Regions from separate parts of the Cytobacillus sp. SAFR-174 genome, predicted to be linked through region 2. Evidence: riboswitches for the same ligand, from Rfam matches in the RefSeq annotation. Region 2 holds a riboswitch; each other region holds the start of a gene.

Region 1 (3,112 bases), on a different contig from region 2:
GAACCTGCAGAGATCTCTTTACACAGAGCTTGGAGGAAAGCCGGGAACCGCAGCGGCAATTGACCCGGTAACCGGTAATACACTGGCACTCGTCAGCAGCCCGAGCTTTGACCCGAACCAGGCTTCACTCGGTTTTACCGCGGATGAATGGAAGGCGATTGAAGCAAATAAGGACATGCCCCTTCTGACACGGTTCAAGCAAACCTATGCGCCAGGTTCCGTGATGAAGCCGCTGACAGCAGCAATCGGACTGACAGAGGGAACATTAACTCTTGATGAAACCATTAATGTCAAAGGCCTGCAATGGCAGAAGGATAGTTCCTGGGGCGGCTATAAAGTCACTCGTGTCAAAGATCCGGGCGGACCGGTCAATTTTGAAAAAGCAATGATGTATTCGGATAATATCTATTTTGCCCAGCAGGCGCTTGAACTGGGAAAAGAAAAGTTTTCAGCCGGACTCAAGAAATTCGCGTTTGAAGAGGAAATTCCATACGCATTCCCGCTGGAACAATCCAAGATTGGCGGCCTGGATACAGAGATCCTGCTGGCTGATTCCGGCTATGGCCAGGGACAGGTGGAAATGAGCATTGTCCATCTTGCAGCATCCTACACACCTTTTATCAATAAAGGTTCCATGATCAAACCTGTTCTCCTGGAAGAAGATGAAAAGGGCCAGGTGCTGAAGGAAGCTATCATGAGTGAAGAAACAGCCGGCACGGTGGCAGCCGCAATGGCTAAAGTCATCCAGGACCCAAGCGGAACCGGCCGTACGGCTTATATGAAAGATTACCCGCTGGCGGGGAAGACCGGAACTGCGGAGCTGAAGAAAAGTGCGGATGAAAAAGGCCAGGAAAATGGTCTGTTTGTTGCCTACAACCCGCAGTCTCCTAAGCTGCTCATTGCGATGATGATAGAAGGCGTTGAAAACAGCGGCGGATCGAAAGTGGTCGTGGAGAAAGTGAAGAAGGTTTTTGAAGAGCATAAAGGGCGATTTTAAGAACAGAGTCTGCATCCATAGGGTGCAGGCTTTTTTAATGCCCGGCGAAACATTAGGACTGCTGTGAACCTTGAACAGTCACAGCAAATAGATGGCCTGATACCGCAAATAGCCAGCATGAACTTGCAATTAGATATCTAATCTTGCAAATAGCAGTCTTAATTTTGCAAATAGAGGAGAAAAACCTGCAAATAGAGGACAAGTTTCTTATCCGCCGGGCATATATATATATCAAAAGTAATGTTATTTTAAGATTTTATCGAAAATTGTTGAAATAAATAGCTGAAAAGTCTTATTATAATAGTAACGAAAAACAAATATTCGGCAAACTTATTGAAAAATAAGGACGCAAAGCCACGAGTCTAAGGTCATGGACTATGATAGTCGGGTTGCAGGTGTATTTGGTGCCGGAAAATTGGCCCTAAACTCATTGTAACCAAACATCAGGTCTGCCTTAATGCAGGCCTCTTTGCTGTTTGGATGTTTGCTGGTGTGCAGATAGGGAAACGAATAAATGACTGAAAAATCTAATAACAGGAGGCGGATTTTAATGGGTGTAATATTTGGAACGGTGGAATACTTTGAAAAAGAGATAAAAGCTTATCTGGCAAATAATCGCTTAAAGGAATCTAAACTTGAAAGGCTGAAGGCGATTACATCCAAACTTGAAAATGAACTGCTGTATGACTTCTCTTGTCATGAAAGACTAAGGCAGGAATGCCTGAAGAATCTTTCTGAAGCATATGGCAAAATGACACAGGGAAAGGCAGTTGCAATGTAATCAGGTTTTCTTCTAACACTCCAGGTTGATCTTCTCGAAAGCTTCTGCAGAACAGTCCCTCCCTGCATGTTTTCATATAAAAAACAGTGCATTCCCCCATCAGGAATGCACTGTTTTTAAGTTATAATCCTAAATGTCCCTTCAGCTCACCCTGGACCCGCTGCTTTTCTTCATCTGGCACTATCAGATACCAGATGTCCCCGATATACTGGCCATCACCTTCTATGGTCAGCTGCTGAATGTTATTTCTTGTGTCTTTATAATTCTTTTGAATATCCATCATTTCTTTAAAGGTAATATCAGTTTTAACGTTTTTGCCGAGCGCTGCAAAGATGTCATCAAAACGAGTCAGGGAGCTGAAGCTCGCCCCTTTGTTAATAACACCCTGGATGACCTGGCGCTGTCTTTGCTGGCGGCCAAAATCCCCATTCGGGTCATTCTTTCTCATTCGCACATAGGATAATGCTTCGCTTCCGTTAAGGTGAATGCTTCCCTCGTTAAAATGGAATTTCCCCATGTTGAAGTCTGTTTCGTTGGTTACATCAATCCCGTTGACAGCATCCACAATATCCTTAAAGCCATCCATATTCATTGTAATGTAATAATCAATCGGGATATCCAGGAAATCTTCTACTGTATTGATGGCCATCTCAACATCGCCAAAAGCATAGGCATGATTGATTTTGTCTTCCGTTCCGTGCCCGATGATGTCAGTCCGCGTATCTCTGGGAATGCTCAGCATTTTGACAGATTTCAAGTCGGGATTAACAGTCAGCACAATCATCGTATCCGATCGGCCTTTGTCTCCCTTACGCTCGTCCACTCCAAGCAGTAGGACCGAAAACGGCTCTCTATCTTTTAAGGTAATCGTTTCTTCACGCTTCTCCGATTTTTCCCGCTGAATCGGCTCCTGCATGGTATCAACAGCAGAAGTCAAAGAGTTATATACATAAAAAGCATAGGCGCCTGCACCTAATAGCAATGTGATAATAAACAGCGCGATAACAAGAGTCCACTTTTTCCGTCCCTTTTTGCCAGCCAAATGATTTCACCTCAAATTAAAAATCCTAGATCGATAATACCACAATTGTAATGAAAAAGAACTATCCTGGATGTGCCGCAGCAGAAGTGTTTTTTGTATTTATTTACCTATAGAATTTAAAGAAACCCGGGACTATAATCGAATGGAATTTATTATCAGTTCAGTTAAAAGGAGGAGAGTTATTTGAAACCTGCCAGAAAAGTGATCTCATGTCTCGCAGGAGCAGCTATCTTTTCAGCAATGCTTTTTTCAAGCGGAGCAGAACCTGTTAAAGCCGCAGCTTCATCAGTCT
Region 2 (3,112 bases):
GAAGATGGCGCTTTAACGAAAAATACCGGTAGGCCAAAAAAACCGATACTCCCATTAAGATAATAATGATGCCTAGCATAATCGCTTCCATTTTTGAAAATCCCCTTACATCTATTTAATTAAATTAAACTTCAGTTTAGTGTGTTTACATTTAAAGCTCTTTTATAAGGATATATGTACCATCCGCTACATTTTCAGGAATGCCACGCAACTTAAGGTTCTCTTGATATTTATAGACGATAAAATTTCCTTCTGTATCTTTATATTTTTTCATATTATGATATTTTTCCATTACACGTATTGATTTCGGGTTGGTTGCTTCACCTAGAACAGCCTTTAATCCTTGGGATGATGCTTTTGCGATTAATCTATTTCCTAGTTGCTGAATAATTTCTTGACGATTATGTTCAGCAATTACGCCTAACATAAAAAGGTGTAATAGTTCCCCATCTATAATGTCATGTCCATTCTGTATTTTATAATCTTCCATGAAACGTTTATCCACATCTTCCAAAACACGCAGAATTACATTCATATCATAAAAAGAACCTTCAAATATATCTTCTCCGATTATCTCAGGTGCATTTGTATCTCCCGCAAGTACACCAACAACATTATGATGAGCATCCAGTGCAACTGCGCAATATCCCTGTTCAATCGTAGAGTCTAAATAATCCTTGGTAAACTGATAGAAATCCTCATAGCCTATATTCAATTGACCTACCATTGGCTCCTGAATCCATTTCCCTGCAACCTCTACCCCTATGAATGTTCGAGCCAGACAATCTGCTGCTTTCACAATTAATTCTGGCTGATCCTTCTTTATGATTTCGTATGTATATAACTCTAGTGTTGTTTGCACTTCTTTACTCCCTTTCAAATGTAAAATAATGATTCCTTCATCATTGTCACCAACATCAGATGCCATGAGGCACTTTATCAATGAATGTACCCGAGAACTCAATTCTCTCAAGTGCATTCCTGATTTGCACCTGCGCAATTTTAGATGATGGTTTTACTACAAGAATATCCTTAAATCCCAGTGAAGAATAAAATTGCATTGTCTGTTCAAGCTGTGGAACCACCTTTGATGGGACAGGTGATTGGTGGGTCCCATCTACAACAAATGTATAACTTTGCCTTGATACCTTATTAATCGTATCCTGTAAATCTATCATATAACCTTCCGCATCCTCCTCTCTCATTAACCCATGAACCTGTACATGAACTTCCTTTGCAACCTCATTAATGGCCATTTTGTATTTTTTCTTATCTACAACTATCATCTCTGATCTCCTCTGCCTGTATTCTTCATATTTTTTTGCCTATTTAGACAGTGTCCAAAAAAAGACTATCCCCAAATTAAAAGGGATAGCCAAATAAACTGTCTTTATTATCCTTGGCAACCCGACTGTCATTACCCCAAGAGGATTTTAGACTCGTAGCTTTGCGTCCTTACCTTTCGATAAGTTTGCCTTTTTCTATTTTATTAAATAGGACTAATTTCACGATTACATTTTACTATACCATTATAGTAAACTTGCCATTTTTTGTCGATACTTGTATTTTTTATTTACAAATCCAATTTTATACAATTTGATATTAAAGAAATAAAAATGTCTCCCATAGGTTTAGTCAACTTATGAGAAGCCTCAATTAACAATCTTTATGTTAGCAAAATAGCAGCATTCCACAGAACATCGTTAGCACAAACCCCGGCCGGTAAAAACCAACTCTATGTTCTTAATTTCTAAATTAACAAGTCCCTTTTCAAAAAAGCGAAAATAACTGAGATTAATAATTTATAGAACTGATGTATTTTGTTATTCTAGTAAATATGCATATTGGGCAGTTTAGGAGTGGATTTTAACCGTGAACAAAAAAGACATTGCACAGATTCGGAAACAATTTAAGTTAAATAATGACTTACTAAAGATCTCAGATATTTTTAACGTCTATATTATGAAGGAATCAAGCGAGATATATCATTATGAGAGCCAGCCTTTTGAAATGCTGGATCAGGATCAGCAGGAGCTCTTTATGGACAACTTCAAAAAGATGCTTGGCGGCCAATTGGATGAAAAGCTCTTTGAATTAAAGTTTCAGAGGGATGCGGAAAACAGCAGTCAGCTCATCCTTCATCAAGGGCTGCTGACCAATGATGCTGAGGGCTGGACGGAACAAATGCTTCAGATTGTCGGCAAAATGCTGGGAGTCCGGCAATATGAAAAAGATATTGTTGTTACGTTCATTCGCGGAGAGTATCTAAAGCCTATGAAGCGCCGCAATCCAGAGGCCGAGGAAAGTGAACGGGATGCCGTTTATTCTCATCCCTTTATTCTCTGCAGCATCAATAACACGCAGGAACCGAAGAAAGAACTGCTTTTTGATTATGTTGAAAGGGAATTTAAATATCATTTTACCGTTGATCCGATTATCAACCTCAAGTCTCCCATTTCAGGGTTCCTATTCCCTTGCTTCACTGATCACGCGGCTGATGTCAATCACGTCCTGTATTCTGCAGGCAAGGTCCATGAGCCCGACCACCAGTTCATTGAGGACGTGTTAAACGGGGAAGAAACAATGACGGCGCAGGATGATAAAATCGTTTTTGAAGAAATTATTAAAGACGTCACAGGAGATCAGCTTAGCCCATCAACACTTTCCAGCGTATATGAAGAGATAAACCGGATGATCGTGGAAAACGAAGAGGATGAACCGCCGAAGCTGGATTCCAAAGACGTAGAACATGTTTTAAAGGTAAGCGGCATCGAAGACATTGATTCAGAAAAGGTCCAATCCGCTTATCAAAAAATCATCGATGATGACAAATATGAAATAAAAGCAAGCAGCGTCCTGCCCAAATACAATTCAAAATCAATCAAAATCAGCACAAAAGCAGCCAACATATCCATCTGCCCGCAGGATCTTAGATATGTAAGACAAATTAATTTTGACGGCAAGCGTTACCTGATGATCGAGGTGGAAGAAGATACCGTGATTGAAGGCTTTACGATGATTCCGGAAGCTTTTGGCGGGGGTCAGGATAAAGAATAAGCAGCGGCGATACCTTTCGAAATAAGTATACTATTTAAAAAAGGAATTTCCAGAT
Region 3 (3,112 bases), on a different contig from region 2:
GACTTTTTCTGTGCGAAAAAATTTATCTCAATTTCAGAACTCATCCCCGCTTCGAATAACCACCCTAACGAGGATCCCGTTCATGCCCTGTTTTCAAATCAACGACCTTAACAGGGTTCGCCGGTGCATCAACCGTTTTGCTCGCAGGGGCCGCTTCACCGTTTTCCACCCAGTCAACTAGCAGGTCAAATGATTGATGAGCATAAGGCAGCAGTGGCTGTAGTTCCTGATCCGGATCGGTGCCCGGGTTCCAGACCAGGCTGTCAACATGGTTGCCGTTCTCGATCGTGTACATACGGTGCAAATCCTGCTTTCCGGCTTTCTTAACCAGCTTCTCATATCCCTTGGCATGGATTTCCGGGAATATCAGCGAGTCCAGTGACCCCGTGAAGGAGATCAGCGGCACATCAATATCTCCGGTATTGGCCACCGCCTTAATATTTTCCTTCACTTCCTTCGGCCGGGTCACATACTTATAATCTTCAAAAATAGGATCATAAGATCGGTCTCTCACGCCATTAACGAAGTTCAGGTAATTGCTCCATTCCGTCCGGCCGGGTGCTTCCGGATCGAAATGGTCCCGATAGATATTCAGCGAGACAAACCAGTATACCTGATCATGGTAAGCCCACAGTTTTTCAGACCCTTTTGGCAAGCCTGCTTTGTATAGCTCTTTAACCGCTTTTTGCTGTTCTTTGCCGCTTCCATACAAAGCTTCCTCCGCATGATTCACAACAGTGGTCAGGGAACTGATTAAATTTTCTTTTTTCTCCGTCCATAATACGCCTTCCCAGTCGACTCCTCCATCAAAAAGACGGGGTTCGCCGGTTTTCTCCGGATCGTCATTTTCAAGAGCATAGCGCACGACGTAGCCGCCATTGGAAATTCCCATTGCATATGTAGGAATCTTATGCTGTGCGGATACTAAATCACTCGCAGGATCAGAAGAGTCTGCCGGATCGATCAGCCCATCCGTATGTGAGCTGGCTAAGTACTGCTGTGCGGCTTTCGTAACCTGGCGGAACCGCTGATGCCATTCCGCGACACTATCATCCTCACCGGCTAGCGCATTCTTTACTTTTGCCAATGGATCAGCTGGATCAGCCTCGCCCTGGGTGCCTTTATCGATCGCTGCAAAAGCATATCCTTTTTCCAGTACATAATCGCTGAAAAGCAGATCGGTCGACGTTTCATTTCTTGTCGCGGGTATTCCCGAAACTACCAGCCGGCCATTCCAGTGGTCCGGAACCCTGATGACAAACTGGGCATCTTCAAAAATACCATTTACCTGAGTTCCTGTTACAGAAGCAGGCTTGTACATTTGGTGCCATCCGGTTCCTTCCGCTGCATTTCCCCATAGATAAGGAGCCAGGCCAATATTGCCGTAAAGGGTTGCCTGCTGATATTGCAGGGGATTCTTAGTAGTGAGCCAGTTGTTGCCGGAGCCGTCAAAGTATTGTTCTGTTACCGTGTGCGCACCAGGTATGATCGCCTGGTTTTCCACAGCTGTTTTCTCCGCAAAACTACTTTCCGGAAAAAGTAAAAAACTTAAAGCAGAGGCCAAAGATAACGCAATCAGTTTACTTTTCAGATAAATCCATCCCTTCCTCATCATCTCTTACAGTTCTATTCTACTTTTACTAATTATGGGAATCATGGGCCTTAATGATTAATTATTTGAATTTTCAGCATAAAGAAGAGCAGAGCATTCAAAATTGTGATGCCAAACCGATACTAGTACTATAGACATATAGTAGAACAAGTTGGAAGCAATGAGAATTCAAGGGAAATTTGGGCGCTTGAATGAATTCGAGCTAGTAGCGCAACCGGCCAGCACTTACAAGGAATCACTTGCTTGTAAGGATATGTTCTGACAAACTTTTTTGAAAAGAGGAAGAGCATGCTTACAACGTATCAGCCTAATCATGTTAAAAGCACACAGGTTCTTGAAAAAGAAGCTGTTTTGGCTGCAATTGAAAATTCTCTGGCGATGATTGAATTTGATGGGAACGGGAAAGTGCTCTGGGCAAATGAGAATTTTGCCAAAACCGTGAAATATCGGGCAGAAGAGATGCCAAATATGCTGCATAAGCAATTTTGTACCCCTGAGTTTGCGGCCAGTAGGGGATATCAGGAGCTTTGGAGAAATCTGCGCAATGGCAAAAGCTTTCAGGAAAAAATCCAGCGTGTGACCAAACAAGGAGACCTCATTTGGCTCGAAGCAACATACACACCCGTTTTCGGGAGTGATGGCAAGGTCGCCGGTGTCGTGAAGATTGCTACTGATATAACGGAGCGGGAAACGAATACAGCACAGGTGGCATACCAGCTTCAGGAAATGTCAGAAGCCCTTAGTGAAAAAGCAAAAGCTGGAATTGAGAGAAGTGAAGAGGCTGCTCAGGCAATAGGCAAGCTTGTTCATGAATCCAAAGGAAACCTGGAAATCCTCCATTCTCTCAAATCACAGGCACAATCCATCGGCAGCATCGTAAAAACGATCCGGGAAATAGCGGCGCAAACCAACCTGCTCGCCTTAAATGCAGCCATAGAAGCCGCGCGTGCAGGCGAGCATGGCAGAGGCTTCAACGTCGTTGCCGGAGAAGTGCGGAAGCTCGCAAACCGGGTGCAGGACTCCATTCAGGAAGTCAACGCCCATATTGAAGGAATATCAAGTGAAATCAACAAAATCAGTGACGCCACCCTGCAATCACAGTCCGGCATCTCTGAAAATCAGGTTCTTAATGAACAGGCGGTATCCGCATTTAAAGATATCGGGGAAGCAGCAAGAAAGCTGGATGAGCAGGCGAGGGGATTTAAGAGTATTTTATAGGACAACGTATAAAACGTTAGGATGGGGCGGCTTTTATAGCAGCTCTTTTTTTGTTGATAGGAAAAATGGATGGCGGCGGAGAAATTCTATAGTATGCAGCAAGTTAAATGAAAAAGAGGTATCCATATGCCATTTTATTTTGAAGGGAATGTCTATATCCGCAGTGATGAAACCGGAGAGAAGGTAATCTTTGAAGATCCGGCCGCTATAAATGAGAGTGTGGAATATATCAATAAACATAACATTAAACATGTGGGTGTGTCAGATTTTGATTTTCCCGAT
Region 4 (3,112 bases), on a different contig from region 2:
AAAAGGATATCCTGTTCTTGATCTGGAAGAAATGGCAGGACACCGCGGATCGATCTTCGGCTCCTTTGGCATGGGGGAAGGCAGCACACAGAAAACATTTGATGCTCTTTTGTATCAAGCCCTTTCTGAGGTTAAAGGCTCCCCTTATATTATTATGGAAGCTGAAAGCAAGCGGATTGGCAAGGTGGTTCAGCCGGACGAGCTGCTCGATACTAAAAAAAACGCAATCCACATTGATATGTTTGCAAGCATCGAATCCCGTGTCCAGCGTATTCTGAGGGACTATGTGGAACCATATCAAAAAGAAGGATGGTTCAAGCCGAAAGTGGATGAAAGCCTTGTGTTTATTAAAAAACGGCTGAAGGATACCGAAATCCGCGAGCAGCTGGATGAATCAGTTCAAACGGAGAACTACGAGCTATTTATTAAGCTTTTATTAGAACACTATTACGACCCGCGCTATGCTTTTAAACAGCATGATTATGAAGGCGAATTCCACCATGTGAATGCAGATGATGTGGAAGCAGCTGCACAGCAGGTTATTCAAATAATTGAGAAGCAAAATGCTCCCGTCTTATGACGAGGAGCATTACTTTTTGAGAGCGACAAAAGATATATTTTTTAAAAACTGTGATAACTAGCTATTTAAATCGGTTGACACTGTGGTATGATGATAATAATATTGAACAAAACGTTCTTAATATGGAACTCATTATGATATAATCCTATTACATACAAAATAAGGTGTGTGGTATACGATGATCGGTGATCGTGTAAAAAAACTTCGCCAGGAAAAGAAAATGTCCTTATCCGAGCTTGCAGACCAGGCCGGTGTGGCAAAATCATACTTAAGCTCACTTGAACGAAATTTGCAGACCAATCCATCGATTCAATTCCTTGAAAAAATCGCAGGTGTCCTGAATGTTCCCGTGGACCATTTGATCCATGAGCAGATCAACAAGGAAGATCTGGATTCCGAATGGATGAAAATTGTGAAAGAAGCCATGGAGTCTGGTGTTTCCAAGGAGCAATTTAGGGAGTTTTTGGATTTTAATAAGTGGAAAAGCGGACAAAAATCATAATAGCCATGAGCCTGAATACACAGGCTTATTTTTTTGGCAAAAATAAAAAGCATTTCCATTTAGAGATGCCTCTAACAGAAATACTTAGCAATATCGGATATTTAAGCTTCGATCAGAACCTCTTTGGCTCTGTTATTATGTAAAAACTCTCTAACTTCTTCCTTTTGCAGGCCTAAGTTTCTTGCTTCCATAATTAACTGCAGCCACTCTAAATCAATCTCTTCGACCTTAATATTTTGCTCTGTCAACATTCTTCCCCCCAGGATACGTATCGTATTCCAGGCAATCCAGCCATCGTAGTATTTTTCAATACCTTAGACCCGCGACTTTGCGTCCCCATCTTTCAATGAGTTTGCCTTTTTCTGCGCCTATCGGCTCAAAGAAATATTTTCCATAGATGTATTCTACTATGGGCGTATTGCTAATGGTGTCTTTTTTTGTAAATATAATTAATTATTTTAATATTAAATTAATTTATTTTTCGACAAAAGTCTCTCAAATCCCTCACTTATTTAAGTGTTCTCTGTTTAGAATAGTAAGAATGGCCGATTCTTTTCCTATAATTCTTATTAATTTCCTGCAGAGAATAGGTGTGCGAAATTTTCTTTTTCTTATAGATAATATGGGCCGGTTCCCGTGTCATCGCATCCAGAAAAGTTTCATTCGTCAAATCAGTTCCGCAAACCGGGCAAAGCCACTCTCCGGTTTCAGTGCTGCTGAAAGATGGGTTATGGCATTTAGTGCAGTTTTTTTGATACATGAGACACCGCCTGAACTATTTTATATTGATATATATTTCCTATTTGGGTTTTAATGAATGCTGTTAAGCAATTAATGAGAAAAGCCAAACAGCGTGCAGCAGGCATACGATTGAATACATAATTGAAGCTCCGGCTGCTAATAGCTTGACTTTAGATTCTGCGGAGATAACTATTGATAATATGATAAGTAAACAAGAAAGAATTATTTTAAGAGAAAGAAATAAAAAAGGGTGAAGGTCATAAAGATTACCCATTAGCGGATTGCTTTCTTCTATAACATTAAAGTGGAGTCCTAGGGCAGTAAGAAATCCGTCCAGCAGATTTAAGATGGCAAGATAATAAAGCAGCTTTTTCATGTGATCACCACTTTTTAGCTAAGGTGAGTATTTATAAATAAAAATTAAGGCCACGAAGTTTTTACTCTCCTGGCCTTCTCTATCGTTCACTTCTTATCCTTCTATAAAAAACAAGGATTAATACACTTCCTGTTCCCAATAACAATCCGCCGATCAATAGTAAGTTATAAGTATTGGTAGCTGTGTTTGGCAAAAGATTATCGGTCATTTCAGGATTTATAACAATATTGTCTTTAGAATCACCAGGTTTCGCTCCTTCGTCCGTGGTTTCATCAGAAGGTTCTTCTTCACTTGGAGGATCTCCATCTCCTGGCGGGTCTCCATCATCTGGTGGATCTCCGTCACCTGGCGGGTCTCCATCATCTGGCGGGTCTCCATCATCTGGCGGGTCTCCGTCACCTGGCGGGTCTCCATCATCTGGCGGGTCTCCGTCACCTGGCGGGTCTCCATCATCTGGCGGGTCTCCATCTCCTGGTGGATCTCCATCATCTGGCGGGTCTCCATCTCCTGGTGGGTCTCCATCATCTGGCGGGTCTCCATCATCTGGCGGGTCAGTTGGATCCGTTAATGCCTCAGCAAGAAATATGATTTCTACCTCAGCAGAAGAATCCTGAAAGTCATTTCCAAGAGTGTAAGGCATTGAAACTTGAAAGAATAACTGCTCAGAGCTGCCCTTTGCCAGCTTCCTTGGAGTAAACCCTTCAAAGTCTTTTAACTTTCCTTCAAATAGAATATCTGAATCCTTCTTAACCAAAAGATCAAGTTCTTCGAAAAGCCCTTTTACGGATTTTTTCTTTCCAATTTGCGCTGTGTATCTGAAATCCTGTTTTCCCTGGTTTAGGATGGTTATATCTCGGGGCATCCAGTCACCTGGTTTGAGGTCACCTACTTCGAAAAAGTAGCCGTTTATGTT

What was found. A riboswitch is a leader RNA that binds a small molecule or an ion and turns the genes downstream of it on or off. The one in region 2 is predicted to bind cyclic di-GMP.
Region 1: linked by a shared signal. The riboswitch ahead of ACTHRG_RS04990 (hypothetical protein) and the one ahead of ACTHRG_RS20270 (hypothetical protein) in region 2 are both predicted to bind cyclic di-GMP.
Region 3: linked by a shared signal. The riboswitch ahead of ACTHRG_RS04600 (methyl-accepting chemotaxis protein) and the one ahead of ACTHRG_RS20270 (hypothetical protein) in region 2 are both predicted to bind cyclic di-GMP.
Region 4: linked by a shared signal. The riboswitch ahead of ACTHRG_RS16100 (anti-repressor SinI family protein) and the one ahead of ACTHRG_RS20270 (hypothetical protein) in region 2 are both predicted to bind cyclic di-GMP.

Annotation. Positions count from the first base shown of each region.
Region 1 is NZ_JBQCMZ010000003.1:229,570-232,681, forward strand. It holds gene ACTHRG_RS04985 (penicillin-binding transpeptidase domain-containing protein) at 1-997, shown strand, start outside; cyclic di-GMP riboswitch class I at 1,311-1,394, shown strand; gene ACTHRG_RS04990 (hypothetical protein) at 1,548-1,778, shown strand; gene tagU (polyisoprenyl-teichoic acid--peptidoglycan teichoic acid transferase TagU) at 1,900-2,820, opposite strand; gene ACTHRG_RS05000 (hypothetical protein) at 3,004-3,112, shown strand, end outside.
Region 2 is NZ_JBQCMZ010000025.1:12,952-16,063, reverse strand. It holds gene ACTHRG_RS20280 (methyl-accepting chemotaxis protein) at 1-91, opposite strand, end outside; gene ACTHRG_RS20275 (hypothetical protein) at 152-928, opposite strand; gene ACTHRG_RS20270 (hypothetical protein) at 918-1,286, opposite strand; cyclic di-GMP riboswitch class I at 1,399-1,486, opposite strand; gene ACTHRG_RS20265 (DUF4317 domain-containing protein) at 1,873-3,057, shown strand.
Region 3 is NZ_JBQCMZ010000003.1:129,474-132,585, forward strand. It holds gene ACTHRG_RS04595 (alpha/beta hydrolase) at 65-1,591, opposite strand; cyclic di-GMP riboswitch class II at 1,757-1,841, shown strand; gene ACTHRG_RS04600 (methyl-accepting chemotaxis protein) at 1,901-2,830, shown strand.
Region 4 is NZ_JBQCMZ010000016.1:6,684-9,795, reverse strand. It holds gene mnmH (tRNA 2-selenouridine(34) synthase MnmH) at 1-580, shown strand, start outside; gene ACTHRG_RS16105 (helix-turn-helix domain-containing protein) at 759-1,082, shown strand; gene ACTHRG_RS16100 (anti-repressor SinI family protein) at 1,184-1,333, opposite strand; cyclic di-GMP riboswitch class I at 1,361-1,449, opposite strand; gene ACTHRG_RS16095 (hypothetical protein) at 1,591-1,842, opposite strand; gene ACTHRG_RS16090 (DUF5658 family protein) at 1,906-2,199, opposite strand; gene ACTHRG_RS16085 (LPXTG cell wall anchor domain-containing protein) at 2,279-3,112, opposite strand, start outside.